One region of the Sporosarcina soli genome, then DNA from elsewhere that is predicted to be linked to it. Evidence: riboswitches for the same ligand, from Rfam matches in the RefSeq annotation. Region 1 holds a riboswitch; each other region holds the start of a gene.
The links. Region 1 has a riboswitch for lysine ahead of ACFPRA_RS15525 (aspartate kinase). Riboswitches for the same ligand answer to the same signal wherever they lie in the genome.
Positions count from the first base shown of each region.

Region 1 (6,472 bases):
TTCATTATGGGGCAGACCGAGTCATTACGGTTGAACACCCACATTTGAAACAATATACATCGGATGGTTTCAGCCAAGCATTCATGGCTGTTTATGAGCAGGAAAAACCGGAGGCAATCGTTTTCGGACATACAGCTCTTGGAAAAGATTTGTCTCCAAAGATTGCGAGTAAACTGGATTCGGGTCTCATTTCCGATGTGACTGCAATTGAAGGGGAAGGCGATGACGCAGTATTCATTCGTCCGATTTATTCGGGGAAAGCGTTTGAGAAGGTGGAAAATAAAGAAGGATTGTTGTTCATCACAGTACGTCCGAACAATATTGCACCGCTTTCACAAGACGCAGGTCGCACAGGGGATGTATCGTCCGTTTCTGTTGATATTACAAACTTGCGTACAATCATTTCTGAAGTGGTCCGTAAATCGACGGAAGGCGTGGATCTGTCAGAAGCGAAAGTTGTTGTCGCTGGCGGTCGTGGGGTGAAAAGTGCAGAAGGATTTGAACCGCTTCAGGAGTTAGCGAATCTATTAGGCGGGGCAGTCGGTGCCTCCCGCGGAGCGTGTGATGCGGATTACTGCGATTATTCATTGCAAATCGGACAGACGGGTAAAGTCGTCACACCGGATCTGTATATTGCTGTCGGGATTTCTGGAGCGATTCAGCATATGGCAGGGATGTCCAACTCAAAAGTGATCGTGGCGATCAATAAAGATCCCGAAGCGAATATTTTTAAAGTGGCCGATTATGGAATCGTTGGTGACTTGTTCGAAGTCCTTCCACTATTGATTGATGAAGTGAAAGAATTGAAAAAAGCAAAGGTGAACTGACTTAGAACGGTGCCAGTAGCTGGCACCGTTTAAAAATGCTATAAGCATATATTTAGCTCGCGTAAAGGGTGCGTGCTATACTACGTACATAGTGAACAAAGGAGGAAATTTTAACATGGCTATTATCAATGCGACAGATCAAACATTTGAAGAGAATACTAAAGAAGGACTTGTCCTAGTGGACTTTTGGGCACCTTGGTGCGGACCTTGTAAAATGATTGCTCCTGTATTAGAAGAGCTTAGCGGAGATATCGAAGGCAAAGCGAATATTGTCAAAGTGGATGTTGACGATAACCAAGAAACTGCAGGTAAATACGGCATCATGTCCATACCGACACTTCTTCTATTCAAAGACGGCGAAGTTGTTGACAAAGTGGTCGGTTTCAAGCCGAAAGAAGCACTTGCTGAATTGATCGAAAAACACGCATAATCAATCACGCCTCGGCGTGATTGTGTCCAGATTTTGAATCGAGCTTGAGGCCTACAGGATGTAGGTCATGCAGTCGTTGCGAATCGAACAGCAAAGGGTTCGATTTGCCGTATTTCTGCGATCTTTGCAGAAATTAAGGCACTTTTCTTTTAGGACGTCGCGAACTTAGACTGCCTTCTTGACTCCTTTCAAAATCTGTGACATCCGCCGGAGGATTTATCTTCATTCGGCGGGGGCTTCTGCCGAATGAAGATACACAGTGATTAGATAAAAGCCAGGTCCCCTCATCGGTACCTGGTTTTTTGAGTAGGTGAGAATGATGAATGAACTGATTGAACAAAAATTGGCCATTTTACCGGAAATGCCTGGCTGTTACCTGATGAAGGATCGACAAGGGACGATCATTTATGTTGGAAAAGCGAAAGTGCTGAAAAATCGTGTGCGCAGTTATTTTACAGGTACGCATGATGCAAAGACACAACGGCTTGTCAGTGAGATCATGGATTTCGAGTATATCGTCACGTCTTCAAATATTGAAGCGCTTGTGCTCGAATTGAACCTGATCAAACAGCATGATCCCAAGTACAATATTATGCTTAAAGATGATAAGAGCTATCCTTATCTCAAGTTGACCGCAGAACGGCACCCTAAACTGATCATTACGAGGCAAGTGAAAAAAGATAAAGGGAAGTATTTTGGTCCTTATCCGCATGCGCATGCCGCAAGTGAAACGAAGAAGCTGCTCGATCGTTTATATCCTTATCGAAAATGCCATACATTGCCTGATCGTGTCTGTCTCTACTATCATCTCGGCCAATGTCTTGCACCGTGTGTCAATGAAGTGCAGGAAGATACGTACAAATCGATGGTAGAAGATATCAGCCGATTTTTGAATGGCGGCTACAAACAAATGAAAAAAGAGCTGACTGAAAAAATGAAGTCGGCGGCGGAAAATCTCGAATTTGAACGCGCAAAAGAATATCGGGACCAGATTGCGAATATCGAAGCGGTCATGGAAAAACAGACCATTACGATGAATGACTTTACAGATCGCGATATTTTCGGTTATGCAGTCGATCGGGGCTGGATGTGTGTGCAAGTGTTTTTCGTTCGACAAGGGAAGTTGATTGAACGAGATGTCTCACTCTTTCCGGTCTATCAGGAACCTGAGGAAGAATTATTAACATTTATCGGCCAGTTTTATGGGAAATCCGAACATCTCTTACCGAAGGAGATTTTGTTGCCGCAAGGCATAGACCGTGAAATAATACGTCAGCTCCTGCAAGTGAATGTACTGATTCCTCAAAGAGGTAAAAAGAAAGATTTGGTCAATCTTGCGATTAAAAATGCGCAGATGTCGCTGAAGGAGAAATTCCAACTCATTGAACGTCAGGAAAGTAGAACGATCGGAGCGTGCGAAGAGCTTGGTGAAGCGATGAATATTACCATCCCGTTGCATATTGAAGCATTCGATAATTCCCACACGTATGGGGCGGATCCGGTATCTGCGATGGTTTCCTTCGTCGATGGTAAACCGAACCGGAAAGACTATCGGAAATTCAAGACGAAAACGGCAGCGGCGCATGATGACTATGGTGCGATGCGGGAAGTTGTCCGCAGAAGATATACCCGCGTGTTGAAAGAGGAGTTGCCCTTGCCTGACTTGATTGTCATCGACGGGGGGAAAGGGCAGATGGAAGTTGCACGTGAAATTATCGAGGACGAACTTGGCTTATCCATCCCGATAGCAGGATTGGCGAAAGACGATAAACACCAAACAGCCGAACTGCTTTACGGTGATCCGCCAGAACTTATTCCGTTGAAAAGAACAAGTGAGGCATTTTATTTGTTGCAGCGTATTCAAGACGAAGTGCATCGTTTTGCGATTACATTTCACCGTCAACGACGTGAAACGAATTCGCTTGCCTCGACGCTAGATGGACTACCAGGCGTTGGTCCGAAACGAAAAAATATGTTATTAAAACATTTCGGTTCTGTCAAAAAAATTCGGGAGGCCTCCGCATTAGAATTGCAAAAAGCAGGGTTGCCAATGACCGTTGCGGAAAAAGTGGAGACCTATTTTCAAAATGAAACATTGCGAGAAAATAAATAGTATGATATTGTGGATGCACTGAATTTTTTCACATATTATGCAATGCATTATATCGTGAGGATAGAGGCGCGAATGTTAAGAGTACATTTCCTGAAGGCGGCAGCCTAATGAGGGGAATCGAAAGGGACTTTCGCCGAAGCGGATCATCAGCTGCCATGATGATTTAGCTGGATTTCCATTGAAGAAGTGGGAGTCTGTCAGGTATCAAATACCTGGAGAGCTATCCGTTCGGAGCTTTTTTGTGATTGCTCCCATCGGACCGGCTCTCAATTTATGATTGAGAGCCTTTTTGGCATTCCGGGAAAAGATGGAGGACTGAAAATGGAACGAATTGTGATGAAGTTCGGTGGGACTTCGGTTGCGAATCCTGAAAAAATCGCACATGCGGCGCAATTGGTCGTCGGGGAAGTCAAGCGGGGGAAAAAGGTAGCTGTCATCGTGTCGGCGATGGGAAAAACGACTGATGAATTACTAGCGTTAGCAAATGAAGTAAACCCGAACGCGGGGCGACGCGAGCTGGATATGCTCTTGACGACAGGTGAACAAGTAACTGCTTCCCTTCTTGCGATGGCCATTGCTGCGGAAGGGGTTGAGGCAAAATCTTTTACCGGGTGGCAGGCGGGTGTCACAACGGAAGCCATACATGGAAATGCCCGGATTGAACAAGTTCGTGCAGAAAGAATCATCTCCACTCTTGAGGAGGATGCAGTCGCTGTCATAACAGGTTTCCAAGGAATTGATGCTCAGGGGCAATTGACGACATTGGGGCGTGGTGGATCAGATACGAGTGCTGTTGCAATCGCTATAGCGATTGATGCGGCTGTTTGCGATATTTACACAGACGTAGAAGGAGTCTTTACGACCGATCCACGTTTAATCGAACAAGCGCGGAAGTTGGAAGAAATTTCGTACGATGAAATGCTGGAAATCGCGAATTTAGGAGCAGGGGTCCTGCATCCGAGAGCCGTCGAGTTCGCTAAAAACCATCAAATGCCATTGCGTGTCAGACCAGCCCATATTGAAGGAGAAGGAACGATCATTAAGGAGGAAATCGATTTGGAAAACAATCTTATCGTTCGGGGAGTCGCATTTGAACGCGATATTGTCCGAAGCACTGTTATGTATGACACACCCTACAATGGTTCACTTGCAAATATTTTTACAACCTTAGCCAAACATCATGTTAACGTAGATATTATTGTGCAGACGATCCGGGAGGACTCACAACCATCCGTTTCTTTTTCGATTAAAAAACAGGATTTTGCCGAAGTAGTCAAAGTATTGGAGATGAATCAGGAAGCACTCGGGTATCGACAAGTTGACTTTGAAGTAGGGCTTGCTAAAGTGTCGATCGTCGGAAGTGGCATGGTATCGAATCCGGGCGTTGCTGCTACTATGTTTGATGCAATGCGCAATGCATCCGTTCCGATCAAAATGGTGAGCACGTCAGAGATTAAAGTATCCGTTGTTATTCCGGAATCGGATATGGAAAAAGCGGTAACGGTCCTTCACGAACAATACGAATTAGCTGGGGAATAAAAGAGGGGGATGCACCGATTTACTGGAGCATCCCTCAGCCTGTTGCCAAACGCTCGCATCAGTTGTTGAGGCCTACAGGATGTAGGTCATGCATCCGTTGCCAATCGAACAGCGAAGGGTTCGATTTGCCATATTTCTGCGTTCTTTGCAGAAATTAAGTCACTTTTCAGGACGCGGCGTCCTTAGGATGGCTTCCTAACTCGCTCGTCCGCTCATGAACTCTAGTTCGATTCGCGTCTTCGCTCGACTTCGTGCGGGCTCGCAGGAAGAGAGTCATGCAGGCGTTACGAATCGAACAGTGAAGGGTTCGATTTGCTGTGTTTCTGTGCTCTTTGCAGAAATTAAGGCACTTTTTTTGAACGTCGCGCTCTTAGCCTGCCTTCCACGTGACAATCGTTTTCAATCAGGCTGAAGGAATTACTAATTTACAACGTATACCTAAAAAAGAGGTAGACAAAGTTAAATAACAACTTTGTCTACCTCTTAGGGATGCTCGGATCTCCTGGAGCATCCCTATCAACATTTCAAATAGTTGATTTTAAATCCCATTTCACATGAAAGTGAACGAGGGGTTCTTTTTCGTTTACTTCGCCATAGCACTCTGTTAGTAAGCCGTTCAATTTCTGATACTGTTCCGCCAAAAAACCGGCCTCGAGGTGAAAGGATCTTTTGTGGAAAGTTGGGCCTGCTTCGTTTTTTAATATGTAAAAAGCCTCGTCTTTTGCCGTTTCATGAAGTATAAGCTCACCCCATCCTGCTTCTTGGAAGAAAACAGGCAATTCTTCGATAGCAAAAACCGGGAATTTTCGAGCGATTTCTTTCCCTGCCCAATAGAGGATTTCGTCTTCATGTTTCCCGAGTATGCTTGGCAATACATGATCGCGCAATAATTCGTAGCCGAAGCGGGTCGGCGAGTCGTATGTAATATTTTCCAATCGAATAAACAACCCTTCGGATAATGTAGAAATTAATAGAATAATCAGCTGACAAATGCTTTCCTCATCTTGACCTCTTCAAAACAGAGGAGTACAATGAACATGTTATATTATTGTATCATGAAGAGGAGAGCAGTCAACGGTTGCTTCGTGTCAAAACGATGGCAGCCTTAGATGCACGTCCTCAGCAATAAGGGAGGGTAAAAGATTTGTCGAGAGAATCAGATTTTTATTTGCGCCGACTACATTCGTTGCTCGGGATCATCCCGGTTGGGCTCTTCCTTGCTCAGCACTTGGTTATTAACCATTTTGCGACACGCGGTGCAGAAGCATTCAACAACGCATCCAATTTCATGGGGAATTTACCGTTCGTTCTGTTTTTAGAATGGTTTGTCATTTACATTCCACTCATGTTCCATGCGTTCTATGGTGTGTACATAGCTTTTACTGCGAAAAATAACGTACAGCGCTTTGGTACGTTCCGCAACTGGATGTTCATGTTGCAACGAATTACAGGAGTTTTCCTAGTAATTTTCATCGCATGGCACATCTATGAAACAAGAATTCAGAAGGCATTGGGAGCCGAAGTAGACTACAACATGATGGCTGATATTTTTGAGAACCCGTT
Region 1 is NZ_JBHSNO010000008.1:37,177-43,648, reverse strand. It holds gene ACFPRA_RS15540 (electron transfer flavoprotein subunit alpha/FixB family protein) at 1-827, shown strand, start outside; gene trxA (thioredoxin) at 943-1,257, shown strand; gene uvrC (excinuclease ABC subunit UvrC) at 1,577-3,370, shown strand; lysine riboswitch at 3,424-3,601, shown strand; gene ACFPRA_RS15525 (aspartate kinase) at 3,692-4,909, shown strand; gene ACFPRA_RS15520 (YslB family protein) at 5,434-5,844, opposite strand; gene ACFPRA_RS15515 (succinate dehydrogenase cytochrome b558 subunit) at 6,054-6,472, shown strand, end outside.

Region 2 (6,472 bases), on a different contig from region 1:
AGTTTGGAATGTTATGAACAGAACCCATCCAAACGGAGAAAAAATTCCCTATGCCCCAATTTCGATTTTCTTCAGTTGTCGGCAAAACATCATCACTATAGCCTGCAGACATCGCTTTTTTTCTATTAAACTGATCCAAAAAGTATTCCTCCTTAAATGATACTACTCACTATCAAAACCTTTGTTCGTACGCGCCAAGCAGTTTTTTCTTTGTTTGCGTACTCTATTGAACAATAGGGTTCAGCGACAATGTCCGATTAGCACTGTTTTCACTCCTGAAAGTTTTAGTGCTATAGTGAATAGTGAACAACATCATTATACAAAATAAACAGCGATACTTCTTTAGGTCAGTTAACCAAAAATATCAACTTTTATTATGTATAGTGACTAAGGAAGGTATGGATTATATACACTTTACACAACCGTTTGTGCAATTTGAACAACCAGAATTACCCCTTGGAGATAGATTCTCAAAGAGGTAATTCGAAAGGTTTTTATTTTTCAAAAATCGTTCCTTTTTTGAAGCTTGACCCTTTAAAGGCAAACTTCGATAGAAGATAGTAAGATATTCCTGCTACGACTACACCGATGATCCATGCAAGATCGACTACTAAGAATGCAGATGCCGCACCGATCAGCATCGCGAGCAAGCCAGCTGGATTATACCCGGCATATGGACCGTCTTCATTGTATAAATCAGCAACATCCACACGCTGCTTTCTTAAAATATAATATTCGACTAACAAAATCGAAATAACAGGTCCTAAAAACGCGGAATAAATTAAGATGAACATATTCAAACCCGTAGCCGATGATTCTTGAATTAGCAACCAAGGGAATGCACATAGAGCAAGCAATCCTGTGATAATTGCAGATGGCTTATATTTCAGTTTCGTCAACATTGTAATCACATAGACTGGCGGAATAATGTTTGCCACCATATTTGTCGCAATTACCGTAACGACGATAAAGGCAGATACACCTACAGAAATATAAGGGTTATCAATAACGATCGGGAGTGCTTGTGCAGGATTCGTAATACCAGTTGCAGATGCAAGCATTGCCCCGATTACAATAACAAAACCGTAAGAAAGCGTAATCGGCAAAAAGTATAATGCTCCGCGCTTCTTATCACTCAAACCCGTTTTCAACTCTCGAGAATAGTCAGCTGCACTTACAAAGATTCCAGCATAATTCCCTAGGAAGACCATAATGAGTCCGAAGAACGGTAAGCCCCATGAGCCTTTTGCTTGTACCCAGTTTTGTGCAATTTCAGTGCTATAGTTTGACATGAGAATTCCAAATACATAAATAAGCCCCACCATAAATACGACAGATGCAATCGTTTCTACCCATTTAATCGCATGGAAGCCAAATAATGAAAGTACAATTTGGACTACTTGAAGCGCAACAAAACAAATGAAAATATTATCAAAAGATCCACCTGTAACTATCTTCGCGATCTCATTTAGGGCAGTTCCGCCAATCCAGCTTTGAATACCGTACCAGACAATAGCAGGTATACCACGTAATAGTGACGATATAACTGTTCCTTTTATCCCAAAGGACATTCTAAGTTGTACAACATATGGAATTCCTTTTTTATAGCCGAGTCGATCATTTAATGCAAAAACAGTGGAGATGATGGCAATTGCAGCTAGAGCTGCCAGGATCGTCTGGAAGATGTTCAATGTTGCCACTCCCGCTACAATTACACTGGCTCCTAACGTCATATTCCCTAAATTGACACCATCGCCTATCCACATGAAAATATAGTCTTTCGGTTTAACTGTCCGATCTTTATCGTTTTTTGGATGTAACGATTCGTCTAATCCCGTGGCATGTTCAACCTGCGTCACTTGTGCATCGTAATTTTCATTTATTGTAGACATTTGCCGCACTCCTTTTCTTTTATGCTGTATTTAAAGCTACATTGAATGTTAGACGATAAATAAAAGTTTACCCTGTTACTTCAAAATTATTTCCCTATAACAAATGGTTACATTTGGAATGCGAATTATCTCCCCGTGTAGAGCAGTTTTACACAAGTTAGTTAAATAATTTCGAGTTCCGTAAAAAGAACAGCAGCTCAACTTTTTTATCCTATCGAAAACGTTTTCTTCAGTAACAATTTTTATTATACATAGTTTTACCCGGCAGGTCTTTATGTCTATTGAACAAAATGAACAAACCCTCGCTATATACAGTGCATAACCTTTCCCACAATAACAGCATCTTTGTACAATGATTTGTCTACTTTGAACAAAACGAATCAAGAACATTTTACCAATCCCTCTGAACCCACAGAAAATTCAACATATAGAGTCATGTTAGATGAATAAAGGCAAACGAATATAGTTGTACAAGTCCGGAGAGGAAATCCCAAAAAACACCTCTTCCTCACACAATGTACTATTGCATGCGAGCCAAGTTTCATTGATGTCGTTTTCATATAAAGCACTCGACGATCTTCCCTTTTCTGTAGCCTGAACGAAAAAACACCTTCTTCCCAGGCGATTCTCAATCGCTTGGGAAGAAGGTGTTCGATAAGTTCTCACTTTGCATTCATTTCAAGTGTTTTTTTCAATTGTTTCAAATGCCACTTTTCATGCAATCCGACAAAGGAAAACCATTGGATTAAAGGAACTTGCCCCAAATGAGGGTGTTTGAATGATTTCTCACAAAGAACATCCATCGTTGCAGACTCAAAGACATCTAATAAGAAGAGACGTGATTCATAAAGTTCATTTTTCATCTCGACAATCGATTTGTACACTTCCGTCGGCACGGTATCCGCTGGCTCTTCCACTTTCAATAAACGGCCCGACGTAAGCGCAAGTGGTTTCTTTGTACATTTTGGGCTATCAGGATTTTTCAGTTCTTCAGCGATCTTCGTGGCAATCAACGTTTCCATTCGAACCAGATGTTCGAATATTTGTTTTGGTGACCACCCTCCGTTTGTAGGGATCTTGTTGAACTGTTCATCCGTTAACCCTTCAATGGATTGATATACTTTTTTTCGGATACGATTATTTTTCCCAAACATCGTCTAGATTTCTCCTTTAATAACCTCTAAAACTGTTCGATTCAAATTTTCCTTCCTTACAATAGTAGCTTTTTTCGATTTTCGCAAGTGATTTTTCGCTAAAAAAAAAAGAGACATTCTCGCAAAATAATTTCGAATCATTTTAAGTATGGCTATCTTTCTTCTATGTGTATAGAATGCGCTTCAGAGTGAAAAAGTGACCCTCATATTTGACGATGTTAGATTCCTTTTTTCTGTTCCGTATTTCCGAACCAATAACCCGCTCCGATAAATATAGCGCCACCGATCACATTACCGATTGTGACTGGCACCAAGTTTGCTACCAAACCAGCCAGTGTAATGGTTTCAGGATGCGGAACCATTAGCGAAATGGACAGCAAGGTCATGTTTGCAATACTATGCTCGAAACCAGATGTGATAAAGGCGAATAAACACCAAAAAATGACGATCAACTTCGCGGTTTCTTCCTTCAATTTGAAGGAGCACCAAACGGCCAAGCAGACGAGAATATTGCACAGAATCCCCCTAAACAACAACTCCATAAATGGGGCATTCATCTTGTCGGCTGCCGCCATGTTCAGAAAATCCGCCGTCCCTCCCGTGGCAAGCCCTGTATAGAAAAAAAGTGCCGCAATAAGAACGGCGCCAGCAAAGTTGCCAATATAGCTGAAAAGCCAAATTTGGATCGTTTCAAGCCAAGTCGTTTTCTTCGCCAATGTGCCAATCATCAGGATCATATTATTACTCGTAAACAGATCGGCGCCCGCCATTAACACCAGGCTTAAGGCTATGCCGAATGTGAGTCCCATGATTATTTTTGTTCCTGCAAAACCAGTAGGACCGAGCAAACCGCCCACCGTAAAAATGAGAATGATTCCAAATCCGACAAAAAAACCTCCCATCATTGTCAATATGAAATAGCTCCCTTTACTTGTACGGTATTGATTTACTTTTGAAACGGCTGTATCACCTAAAACACCAATCGTTGCTTTCATTCTTTTTCCCCTCCAGCTAGCCTTTGCTTGTCCAACCTATAGTAGAATTTCAATCCGTCATGATTATACAACCAAACAGAGAATCACGGCCCATCATTATGCTGTGCTTCATGTCTTTTCAGTGAAATATGCCAACTAACAAAACTAATAGGTCAGCAGAAACAAGTGCCAGATCCTTCGTTCCATTCGATGCCATCCGTGACACGCACCGTTCTGTCTCCCTATTTTCATAGAGAAAGGTTTCTTTTCCTTTAATAGTGAAAATTGCGAAGGAAAAGACAAAGGGCTTTCCCCTTGCCTAATCCATTTCCATTCCCTATACTAATATTGTTAATTCAATACTCCCATGCACTGATGGGATAGAGGCCGCAGCTTATAAGAGTAGATCGGACGAGATGCAATGACATCTTCGACTCCGTTTGAAAGGATGAGTTGCCGAAGTGTGGATCGTTCATTGACAATCCGGGCTGGTGATGTTTTCGAATAGGGACATCATTGTCACGTTTTTCGAACAACGTGGAGAACTATCTTCGGAAGGATTATTCGGACTTATGACAACCAGCCGTCGATCTTTTTCGTCGGCTTTTTTATATGTCTAAGCCTGCAACCTTCCGTCAAATAAAGGAGAATACAATTTGGCAAAAACATCTTCATCATCCAACGCACCACAGTTGAAAAGGTCGCTGAAAGCACGTCATTTAACGATGATCTCACTTGGGGGATCGATCGGAACGGGGATTTTCCTCGCGAGCGGTGGCGCGATCCATACAGCAGGACCTGGCGGCGCATTGCTCGCTTATGCGGCTGTTGGTATTATGGTTTACTTTTTAATGACAAGTCTTGCAGAAATGGCGGCTTATATGCCTGTCGCTGGCTCATTCAAAGTATATGCCACCAAATTCGTCGATCCGGCATTCGGTTTTGCGATCGGCTGGAACTATTGGTATAACTGGGCCATTACGATTGCAGCGGAACTAGCTGCAGTTGTCCTTATTATGAAATTTTGGTTTCCGGATAGCCCTTCCTTCGTTTGGAGTGCACTCGCCCTACTCATCATGTTCGGCTTTAACTATATGTCCGTCAAAGGATTCGGTGAGGCGGAGTTCTGGTTTTCACTCATTAAAGTGATCACCGTCATCATCTTTATCATCATCGGTTTCTTGATGATTTTTGGCATCATGGGCGGCGAAGCGATCGGCTTCACCAACTTCACGATTGAAGATGCACCATTCAATGGCGGCTTCTTTGCGATTTTAGGGATTTTCATGGCGGCAGGCTTTTCTTTCCAAGGTACGGAATTACTAGGTGTCGCCGCCGGAGAAAGTAAAGATCCAGGTAAAACAATCCCGAAAGCGGTCAGCACCGTTTTCTGGCGTATCCTTCTTTTTTACATCTTATCGATTTTCGTCATCGGGATGATCTTACCTTACACGGATCCGCGTTTACTGAGTGAATCCGTTTCTGTCAGCCCTTTCACCCTCGTTTTCGAACGGGCCGGATTCGCTTTTGCCGCATCTGTCATGAACGCCATTATCCTAACAGCGGTCTTGTCAGCAGGTAACTCCGGTATGTATGCATCTACGCGTATGCTTTGGGACTTGGCGCGGGATGGCAAAGCGCCTAAATTCCTTGGCAAGTTGGATAAAAGAGGTGTGCCAGTCAATGCTTTGATTGCTACGACGCTTGTCGGCTCCCTTGCATTTCTATCCACGTTCTTCGGAGATGGGACCGTCTATGTCTGGTTGCTGAACGCTTCCGGGATGGCCGGATTTGTCACATGGCTCGGCATCGCTGTCAGCCATTACCGTTTCCGCAGGGCCTATCTTGCACAAGGCGGCAATATCGACGACCTTCCGTACCGGGCAAGATTTTTCCCATTCGGTCCGTTACTGGCATTGGTCCTTTGTACATTCATCATTTTAGGACAAAACTTCCAAGCCTTCGTAGGTGGCGAAATCGATTGGAACGGTGCACTCGTTTCCTACATCGGGTTACCCCTTTTCCTCATCGTTTGGCTGGTCTATAAAGTGAAATATAAAACAAAATTGATTCCGTTGAAAGATTGCGATTTTGATAAAGAATAATAAAAGCCAGGTGCTATGACGATTTAACATGTCTTAACACCTGGCTTTTTTCTGTATATAGTTCTATGAAAATTCACCTTAAAGCTTCCAAGTACAGAGACACTTCTGAAACACTTGCATTCGGTTATGGTAAATCTAAAATGAAAAACTGGTATTATTTCATCATTTGATAATAGACATAAAAATTAAATATTGCAGGTATTAACAAACTCAGTGCAAGAAAAAAGACTGCTGCAAATTTAGACTGTTTAATAAGCCGTTCATCGCCTAATTTTAAGTATTGGAAGAAAGATAGGCTGAAATAAAAGCAAAGTACAATCAATATCAAGGAAAGTATCCCTAACCAA
Region 2 is NZ_JBHSNO010000005.1:68,653-75,124, forward strand. It holds gene allW (allantoin permease) at 1-139, opposite strand, end outside; gene ACFPRA_RS04620 (NCS1 family transporter) at 495-1,892, opposite strand; gene ACFPRA_RS04625 (DinB family protein) at 2,555-3,046, opposite strand; gene ACFPRA_RS04630 (formate/nitrite transporter family protein) at 3,265-4,041, opposite strand; lysine riboswitch at 4,394-4,576, shown strand; gene ACFPRA_RS04635 (amino acid permease) at 4,677-6,125, shown strand; gene ACFPRA_RS04640 (hypothetical protein) at 6,280-6,472, opposite strand, start outside.
Region 2: it holds a riboswitch for lysine, as region 1 does, so the genes downstream of both, ACFPRA_RS04635 (amino acid permease) here and ACFPRA_RS15525 (aspartate kinase) in region 1, are expected to answer to the same signal.

Region 3 (6,472 bases), on a different contig from region 1:
CCCCATGATATGATCGACTTCGGGAACAAATTATTGAACCCGATCGCCAATGTTTATGGACCTTACGTCGGATTGGCGAATCGAGCAGATAATGATGCATTCGTTCATAATTGGAAGCTTATGCAAAAATGGTTAAACGATGGAATTCCTTTCCCTGGAGAAGCTTATCGCCAATGGATCCGCGAGTTCTACCAAGAAAATAAGCTGATTAACGATGAACTCTACATCCGAGGGCGGAAAGTCGAGCTTAGCAAAATTACAGCAAACGTCTTAAATATTGCTGCAAAACGTGATAACATTGCTAATCCAATTCAAATTGAGCCATTGATGGATAAAATATCTAGTAAAGACAAAACGTATCACTTGATGGATACGGGGCATGTCTCTGTCGTTGTTGGCCGTAAAGCGGTCAATGAACTATATCCACTTGTTGATAATTGGTTGACAAGTCATTCAAAGTAATTGAAAAACCACAACGAAAACAGCGGGTCTTTCCCTGAGCATATCAGGGAAAGGCCCGCTGTTTTTCGGCAATATATGATCATTTCAATGTACGTTTTAGAAATTCCCTCGTTCGCTCTTGTGTCGGGTTATTGAAAATTTGTTCGGGTGGCCCTACTTCAGCAATTACTCCTTTGTCCATAAAGACGACGCGATCGGAAACCTCTTTTGCGAATTCCATTTCATGGGTTACGATCAGCATTGTTAAGCCGGTTTCAGCGAGCTCCTTCATTACTTTCAGAACCTCCCCTACCATCTCTGGATCCAATGCGGATGTTGGTTCATCGAATAACATGACATCCGGTTCCATCGATAGGGCGCGGGCAATTGCTACACGTTGCTTCTGACCGCCAGACAATTGTCTAGCTCTTGCATTCACATAGCGATCCATGCCTACCACTTTCAAATACTTCATTGCCACTTTTTCTGCTTCTTCTTTTGTGCGTTTTAACACTTTCACTTGTCCGACAACACAATTACTTAATACATCATGGTTATTAAACAAGTTGAATTGTTGGAATACCATCCCTAACTTCGTACGGTATGAATGAATATCATGCTTAGCATCTAGAATATTTTCACCTTGGTAGATGATTCGTCCGCCACTTGGTCTCTCCAATAGATTGATACAACGAAGAAGAGTGGATTTACCGGATCCAGATGACCCGATGATACAGACAACCTCCCCTTTGGCTACTGAAAAATCGATATCTTTTAATACTTCATGCGTACCAAATGATTTTCTAAGATGTTGAATATCGATGACTTTTTCCATTTGTCCCCCACCTCCGTCTTAACTCTCTTTTGTATTGGCTACATTCGTTATTTGTGCCGGCTGGCCGATCATGCTATAGTTTTCCGGTCCTTCCAATTTCCTTTCAAAATAACGGAGAATCAGGGTGACGGTAAACGTCATGACGAAATACAATATACAGGCAACGAAAAATGGCTCAAAATATTTAAAGCTAATACCTGCGACCGTTTTTGTTTGGAAATATAATTCCGTAACGCCGATGACGTTCAGAACAGATGTATCTTTAATATTGATAATAAATTGGTTGCCGGTTGCCGGTAAGATGTTACGGATCACTTGGGGTAAAACAACATTCAGCATCGTCTGAACATGATTCATCCCGACCGCATGTGCCGCTTCAAACTGTCCTTTATCGATCGACATGACACCGCCACGGACAAACTCCGCCATATAGGCCCCTGTATTGATAGAGACAATCACGATGGCCGCTATAGTCCGGTCCATATCAATCCCAAAAGCCAAAGCAGATCCATAGAAAATGACCATTGCTTGAACGATCATTGGCGTTCCACGGAAAAACTCTATGTAGGATGTGAGAATCACATTTACCGTTTTTAATAAGATTCGTTTTGCCCGTCGTTCTGGAACAGGGATTGTGCGTATCACTCCTGCAAGTAAACCGATAATCGCTCCGATAATCGTCCCGATTACAGAAATGAGAAGCGTCATGCCCGCTCCGCGAAGAAACATCGGCCAGTTATTAATAATCATTTGAATAATCCACTCGAGACTCATTCATTCCATCCTTTCCAAAGGGGAATCTAACCAAGACCAATAATGCCTCGGCGTATTTGCGTCCAGATTTTGAATTGCGCTTTCTAATGGCTGGTGCCTTAATTTCTGCAAAATCTATGACATCCGCCGGAGGCTTTTAATTGATTTAGCAGAAGCTGAATCAAGTGAAAAACCGGCTGCAATTAGAGGCAGCCGGTATCACTTCATCCTTATTCTGCCGCTGGTTGATTTTTAATCGCAGCGTCCATAATATTCTGACGTTCTTCTTCCGAAATGTCTGCTAAGATTTCATTGATTTTATCAACTAATTCGCTATCCTTTTTTAATCCGGCTGCAACCGCAGTTTCTTCTTCATCTGCAACAAATCCTTCTGTAAATTCGACCATTACAAAATTAGGGTTGGCGGATGAGGCACTGATGCCTTCCGGACGTTCTGATACATAACCATCAATGACACCGGACTCAAGGGCAACGCGCATTGCCGGGAAATTATCCGATGCCGGTTGTTTGTTGACACCCTCAATTTGGTCGATAACGCCATAGTGGGATGTATTTAACTGTCCTGTTATTTTCGCCCCACTGAAATCTTGGATGGAAGTTGCATTTTCATATTTGCTACCTTTTTTGACGATCATCACAAAATTAGAAGTATAATAGTTGTCGGAAAAGTCAATGGATTCTTTCCGTTCTTCAGTTGGTGACATGCCCGCTGTAATCACGTCAATTTTACCGGATTGTAATGACGGGACTAGACCGTCCCACTCTGTTTTGACGATAACCAATTCTTTTCCTAAACCTTCAGCAATTTTTTTAGCGATTTCTACGTCATAACCGCCTGCATATTCAGCATTGCCTTCAATTTTCACTCCACCGTTGGCATCATCTAATTGCGTCCAGTTAAATGGTGGGTATCCTGCTTCCATACCTACCCGTAAAACCTCTTTCTGTTCCCCTTCTCCTTCCGAAGAAGTTGTGCTGCCGCTCTCTTTTGTTCCGCATGCAGCTAACAACAGCATCGCTGAGAATGATAACGCGATGAATGATGATAACTTTTTTCTCATGATTGATTCTCCCCCTCTGAATCTTTTTTACTACATTTCTAACATACTAAAAGGGCAACTTATACAAAAAGACCTGAAGTGATCTCAGGTCGCAATATATAAGTTGCCCTAAATCCTCCACTTTCCCCAAATGAGATAGCCCACTCAATAAACCGGGACGTTTATTGAGACAGTCCTGCAGTTATTCGCTGCAGACCCAGCAAGCAATCGTGAGAAAGATTACAAGCTTCGGCGACATTTCCTTCTTCTTAGAATCATTGCATCTCAAACTCCACTAAGAACTATTAAATATCGCGCCTCTACCTCACTATTCTTAAAGTGAGGTTGTATTCAATTATGATACCTACTTTACAATACTATTTTCCATCTGTCAAACAGCCAATTAAAGGAACCGATAGACGAGGATAAGAGGCAAGTCGTTATTCACTGGAATTGCACTTATACGAGCATTTCCATCTAATTGAACGACTTGCACTCATTGAAAAAATCGAGCGAGGATCTTCCTTTGGCACTCTACTTATATTCTCAGCTTTTTATTTCTCTAAAATAATACCTGAAGTGAAATACTAAAATCCTCCTCTTCAACCGGAGTATCGCTTATAAATATCGTTATGACCTAGACAAAACTTATTTTGTTAGACAGTATCTTCCAATAACCGTTCTAGATTTTCTTTAGAAAAATGGTAGTTTTCATTGCAAAAATGGCATTGTGCATCAGCCATACCTTCCGTCTGAATCATATCTTGAATCTCATCGCTTCCTAAGCTGACGATGGCATTCGTAATCCGCTCTCTGGAACATTGACATTGGAAATATACGGGCATTTGCTCAAGCATTTTTACATTTCCGGCTCCGAGCACTTGTTCAAGCATTTGTTCCGGCGTCATTCCTTGCTCAACCATCGAGGAAATCGGCATCATTCCATTCAAACGTTCTTCAATCTTCGTAATGGTCTCTTCATCTGTACCAGGTAACAGTTGAATGATGAATCCACCAGCCGCTTGGATTGTCTGATCAGCATTCACCAAAACCCCGACGCCTACAGAGGAAGGCACTTGTTCTGAATGCACGATATAGGACGTGAAATCTTCGCCTAACTCACCCGATATGAGTGGAACATGTCCAACAAAAGGATGTTGCAGTCCGATATCTTTTGATACGGTAAGCATGCCGTTTATTCCAACGGCTCGTCGAACATCCAATTTACCCTGTTCATTTAGGTCAAAATGTGTTTGTGGATTTGTCACATAGCCTCGCACTTCCCCTTTTGCATTGGCATCCACCAAAATGGTACCGATTGGACCGCCGCCCTCTATCTTTACCGTTAACTTTTCCTCACCCTTGAGCATAGCCCCCATGATCGTGCCTGCTGTTATGGAACGGCCAAGCGCTGCAGAAGCAGTCGGCCATGTCTGATGACGACGTTGAGCTTCTCCAACCGTTTCTGTTGTCGTTACTGCATAAGCACGTACTTGATCGTTAAACGCAATAGCTTTAACTAAATAGTCCTTCATATCCTTACTTCCTTTCATTATTTAACTTCCTGATCACCTTGCAATTTTTTTTGTTCACGCACTTTTTCAGGTGTGACATCATTGCCAAGTGGATCGAGCACAGTCATCCCCGAAACGGTGTTTAGCACTTGTCCGCGGATTTCACGCAAATAATCTTGCTGCAATACCGTTTGTTCAACCATTTCAGCTTTCGTCAGACCTTCTTCTCGCTCTTTTTTCGCCAATTCATTAATTCGTTCTAAACCTTTAATCATTTATCTTCCACTTCTTTCAATTTTAATTAATTGTAGGGAAATGAGGGAGCACATATTCCCCCAATTCTTGAATTACTTCTTCAGCAGGACGCTTTCCATGTTTCAAACCTAACATTACATGATTCACACCTGCCTCCTCATAGGCACGGAGATAATCTATAAAAAATGCATAACCCGTTCTAAACCCGCCTTGTATCGGTTTCGGCGCTTCATTGGGATTTTCAGATAGATCAATCGCCAATGCTTGGGCAAACGGTTTGAATCTGCCCGCCGCTTCACGCCATTTTTTCACAAGTTCACGTTGTTCATTGACCCCTTGCGAATAAAATAGCCAACCGTCTGTATGTTCGGCCAACCATTCAATCGTTTGGCCAGAATAGCCTGTTCCAAAAATTGGAATAGTTGATGAGTGCGGTTTAGGAACGACATCCCCTTGAAGCATTTCAACTCTCTCTGTCAGGATGTTCGCAAATGATTCTTTCCATACTGTTTTCATCACTTCAATCGATTCTTTGAATAAGATTGCACGCTCATCACTCTCTACCTTAAATGCAGGAAATTCGATGGGGCGATCTCCGGTTGCAACGCCCATTAAGAAGCGTTGTTTTGAGATATGATCGAGCGAAGTTGCCGCTTTCGCTACATGGAGCGGATGTCGCAGTGTTGTTACAATACTTGCAGTGCCAAGCGCAATCCGATCCGTGTGCGCGGATACGTACGAAAGAAACACCCACGGATCGTAAAGGGCTCCGACATCACCGAAAGTCGGGTCGTAAAGCGGGGAATCTCTTACGAACAGTGAGGCAAACCCTAATTTTTCTGCCTTTTTCGCAAGTGTCATTTGCGATTCCAAATCCATCGTTGGAAAACTTCCTTTATACGCTTCCAATGGGAATGTTAGTCCTAGCGTTAAGTGATGTTCTTTAAATGCCCTGACAAAACCATGATGCGATTGAAATTTCTCCATTTCGTTGCTCCCCTACTTTTACCGTTTTCTTACAATACCATTTTTTCGGTAATCCATTCTTCTAACTCCTTCACTTTCTCAGGAAAGCGATTCGTGGTTTCTTCATATAAAGATGCAATTGTTTCTCGCTTCAGCACCGTTTTCCAAGCGGATTCAGCCTCATCCATCAAGTCCGACAACAAACAGCATCTATCTTCTTCTTCCAATTCAAGCATGTCATCCAGGATTCCACTTGGGGAATAAAGAGATTGTTGCCCCTCAATCGCAAGATAAACATCGTAAACCTGGATTTCCTCAGGCTTTTTCTTTAATTTAAAACCACCCTTTACTCCTGGAACCGAAGTGATCAGATCTGCCCTTACTAATTTTCTTAACAATTTCTGAAAATAGGTCGGGGAAGTTCCTAATTGTTGACTGATCGCCTCTCCAGGTAGTACCGCTCTAGCTGGCAACATTTTTAGTAAAATTATGGCGTACACAGATTGTTCAACACCCGTTTTCATCTGCATGACACTCACCACCCTTGCAAGAATCTATTTTTTGTCAGTCATTAATCATAACCCGGATATTCAATATCCATGTTATATTAACTTAACATAACCTATAAGTAAACTATTTCAACTTCG
Region 3 is NZ_JBHSNO010000001.1:414,766-421,237, forward strand. It holds gene phaC (class III poly(R)-hydroxyalkanoic acid synthase subunit PhaC) at 1-462, shown strand, start outside; gene ACFPRA_RS02075 (amino acid ABC transporter ATP-binding protein) at 542-1,276, opposite strand; gene ACFPRA_RS02080 (amino acid ABC transporter permease) at 1,295-2,050, opposite strand; gene ACFPRA_RS02085 (transporter substrate-binding domain-containing protein) at 2,260-3,111, opposite strand; lysine riboswitch at 3,240-3,421, opposite strand; gene hslO (Hsp33 family molecular chaperone HslO) at 3,747-4,625, opposite strand; gene ACFPRA_RS02095 (DUF896 domain-containing protein) at 4,643-4,879, opposite strand; gene ACFPRA_RS02100 (LLM class oxidoreductase) at 4,902-5,846, opposite strand; gene ACFPRA_RS02105 (RrF2 family transcriptional regulator) at 5,876-6,355, opposite strand.
Region 3: it holds a riboswitch for lysine, as region 1 does, so the genes downstream of both, ACFPRA_RS02085 (transporter substrate-binding domain-containing protein) here and ACFPRA_RS15525 (aspartate kinase) in region 1, are expected to answer to the same signal.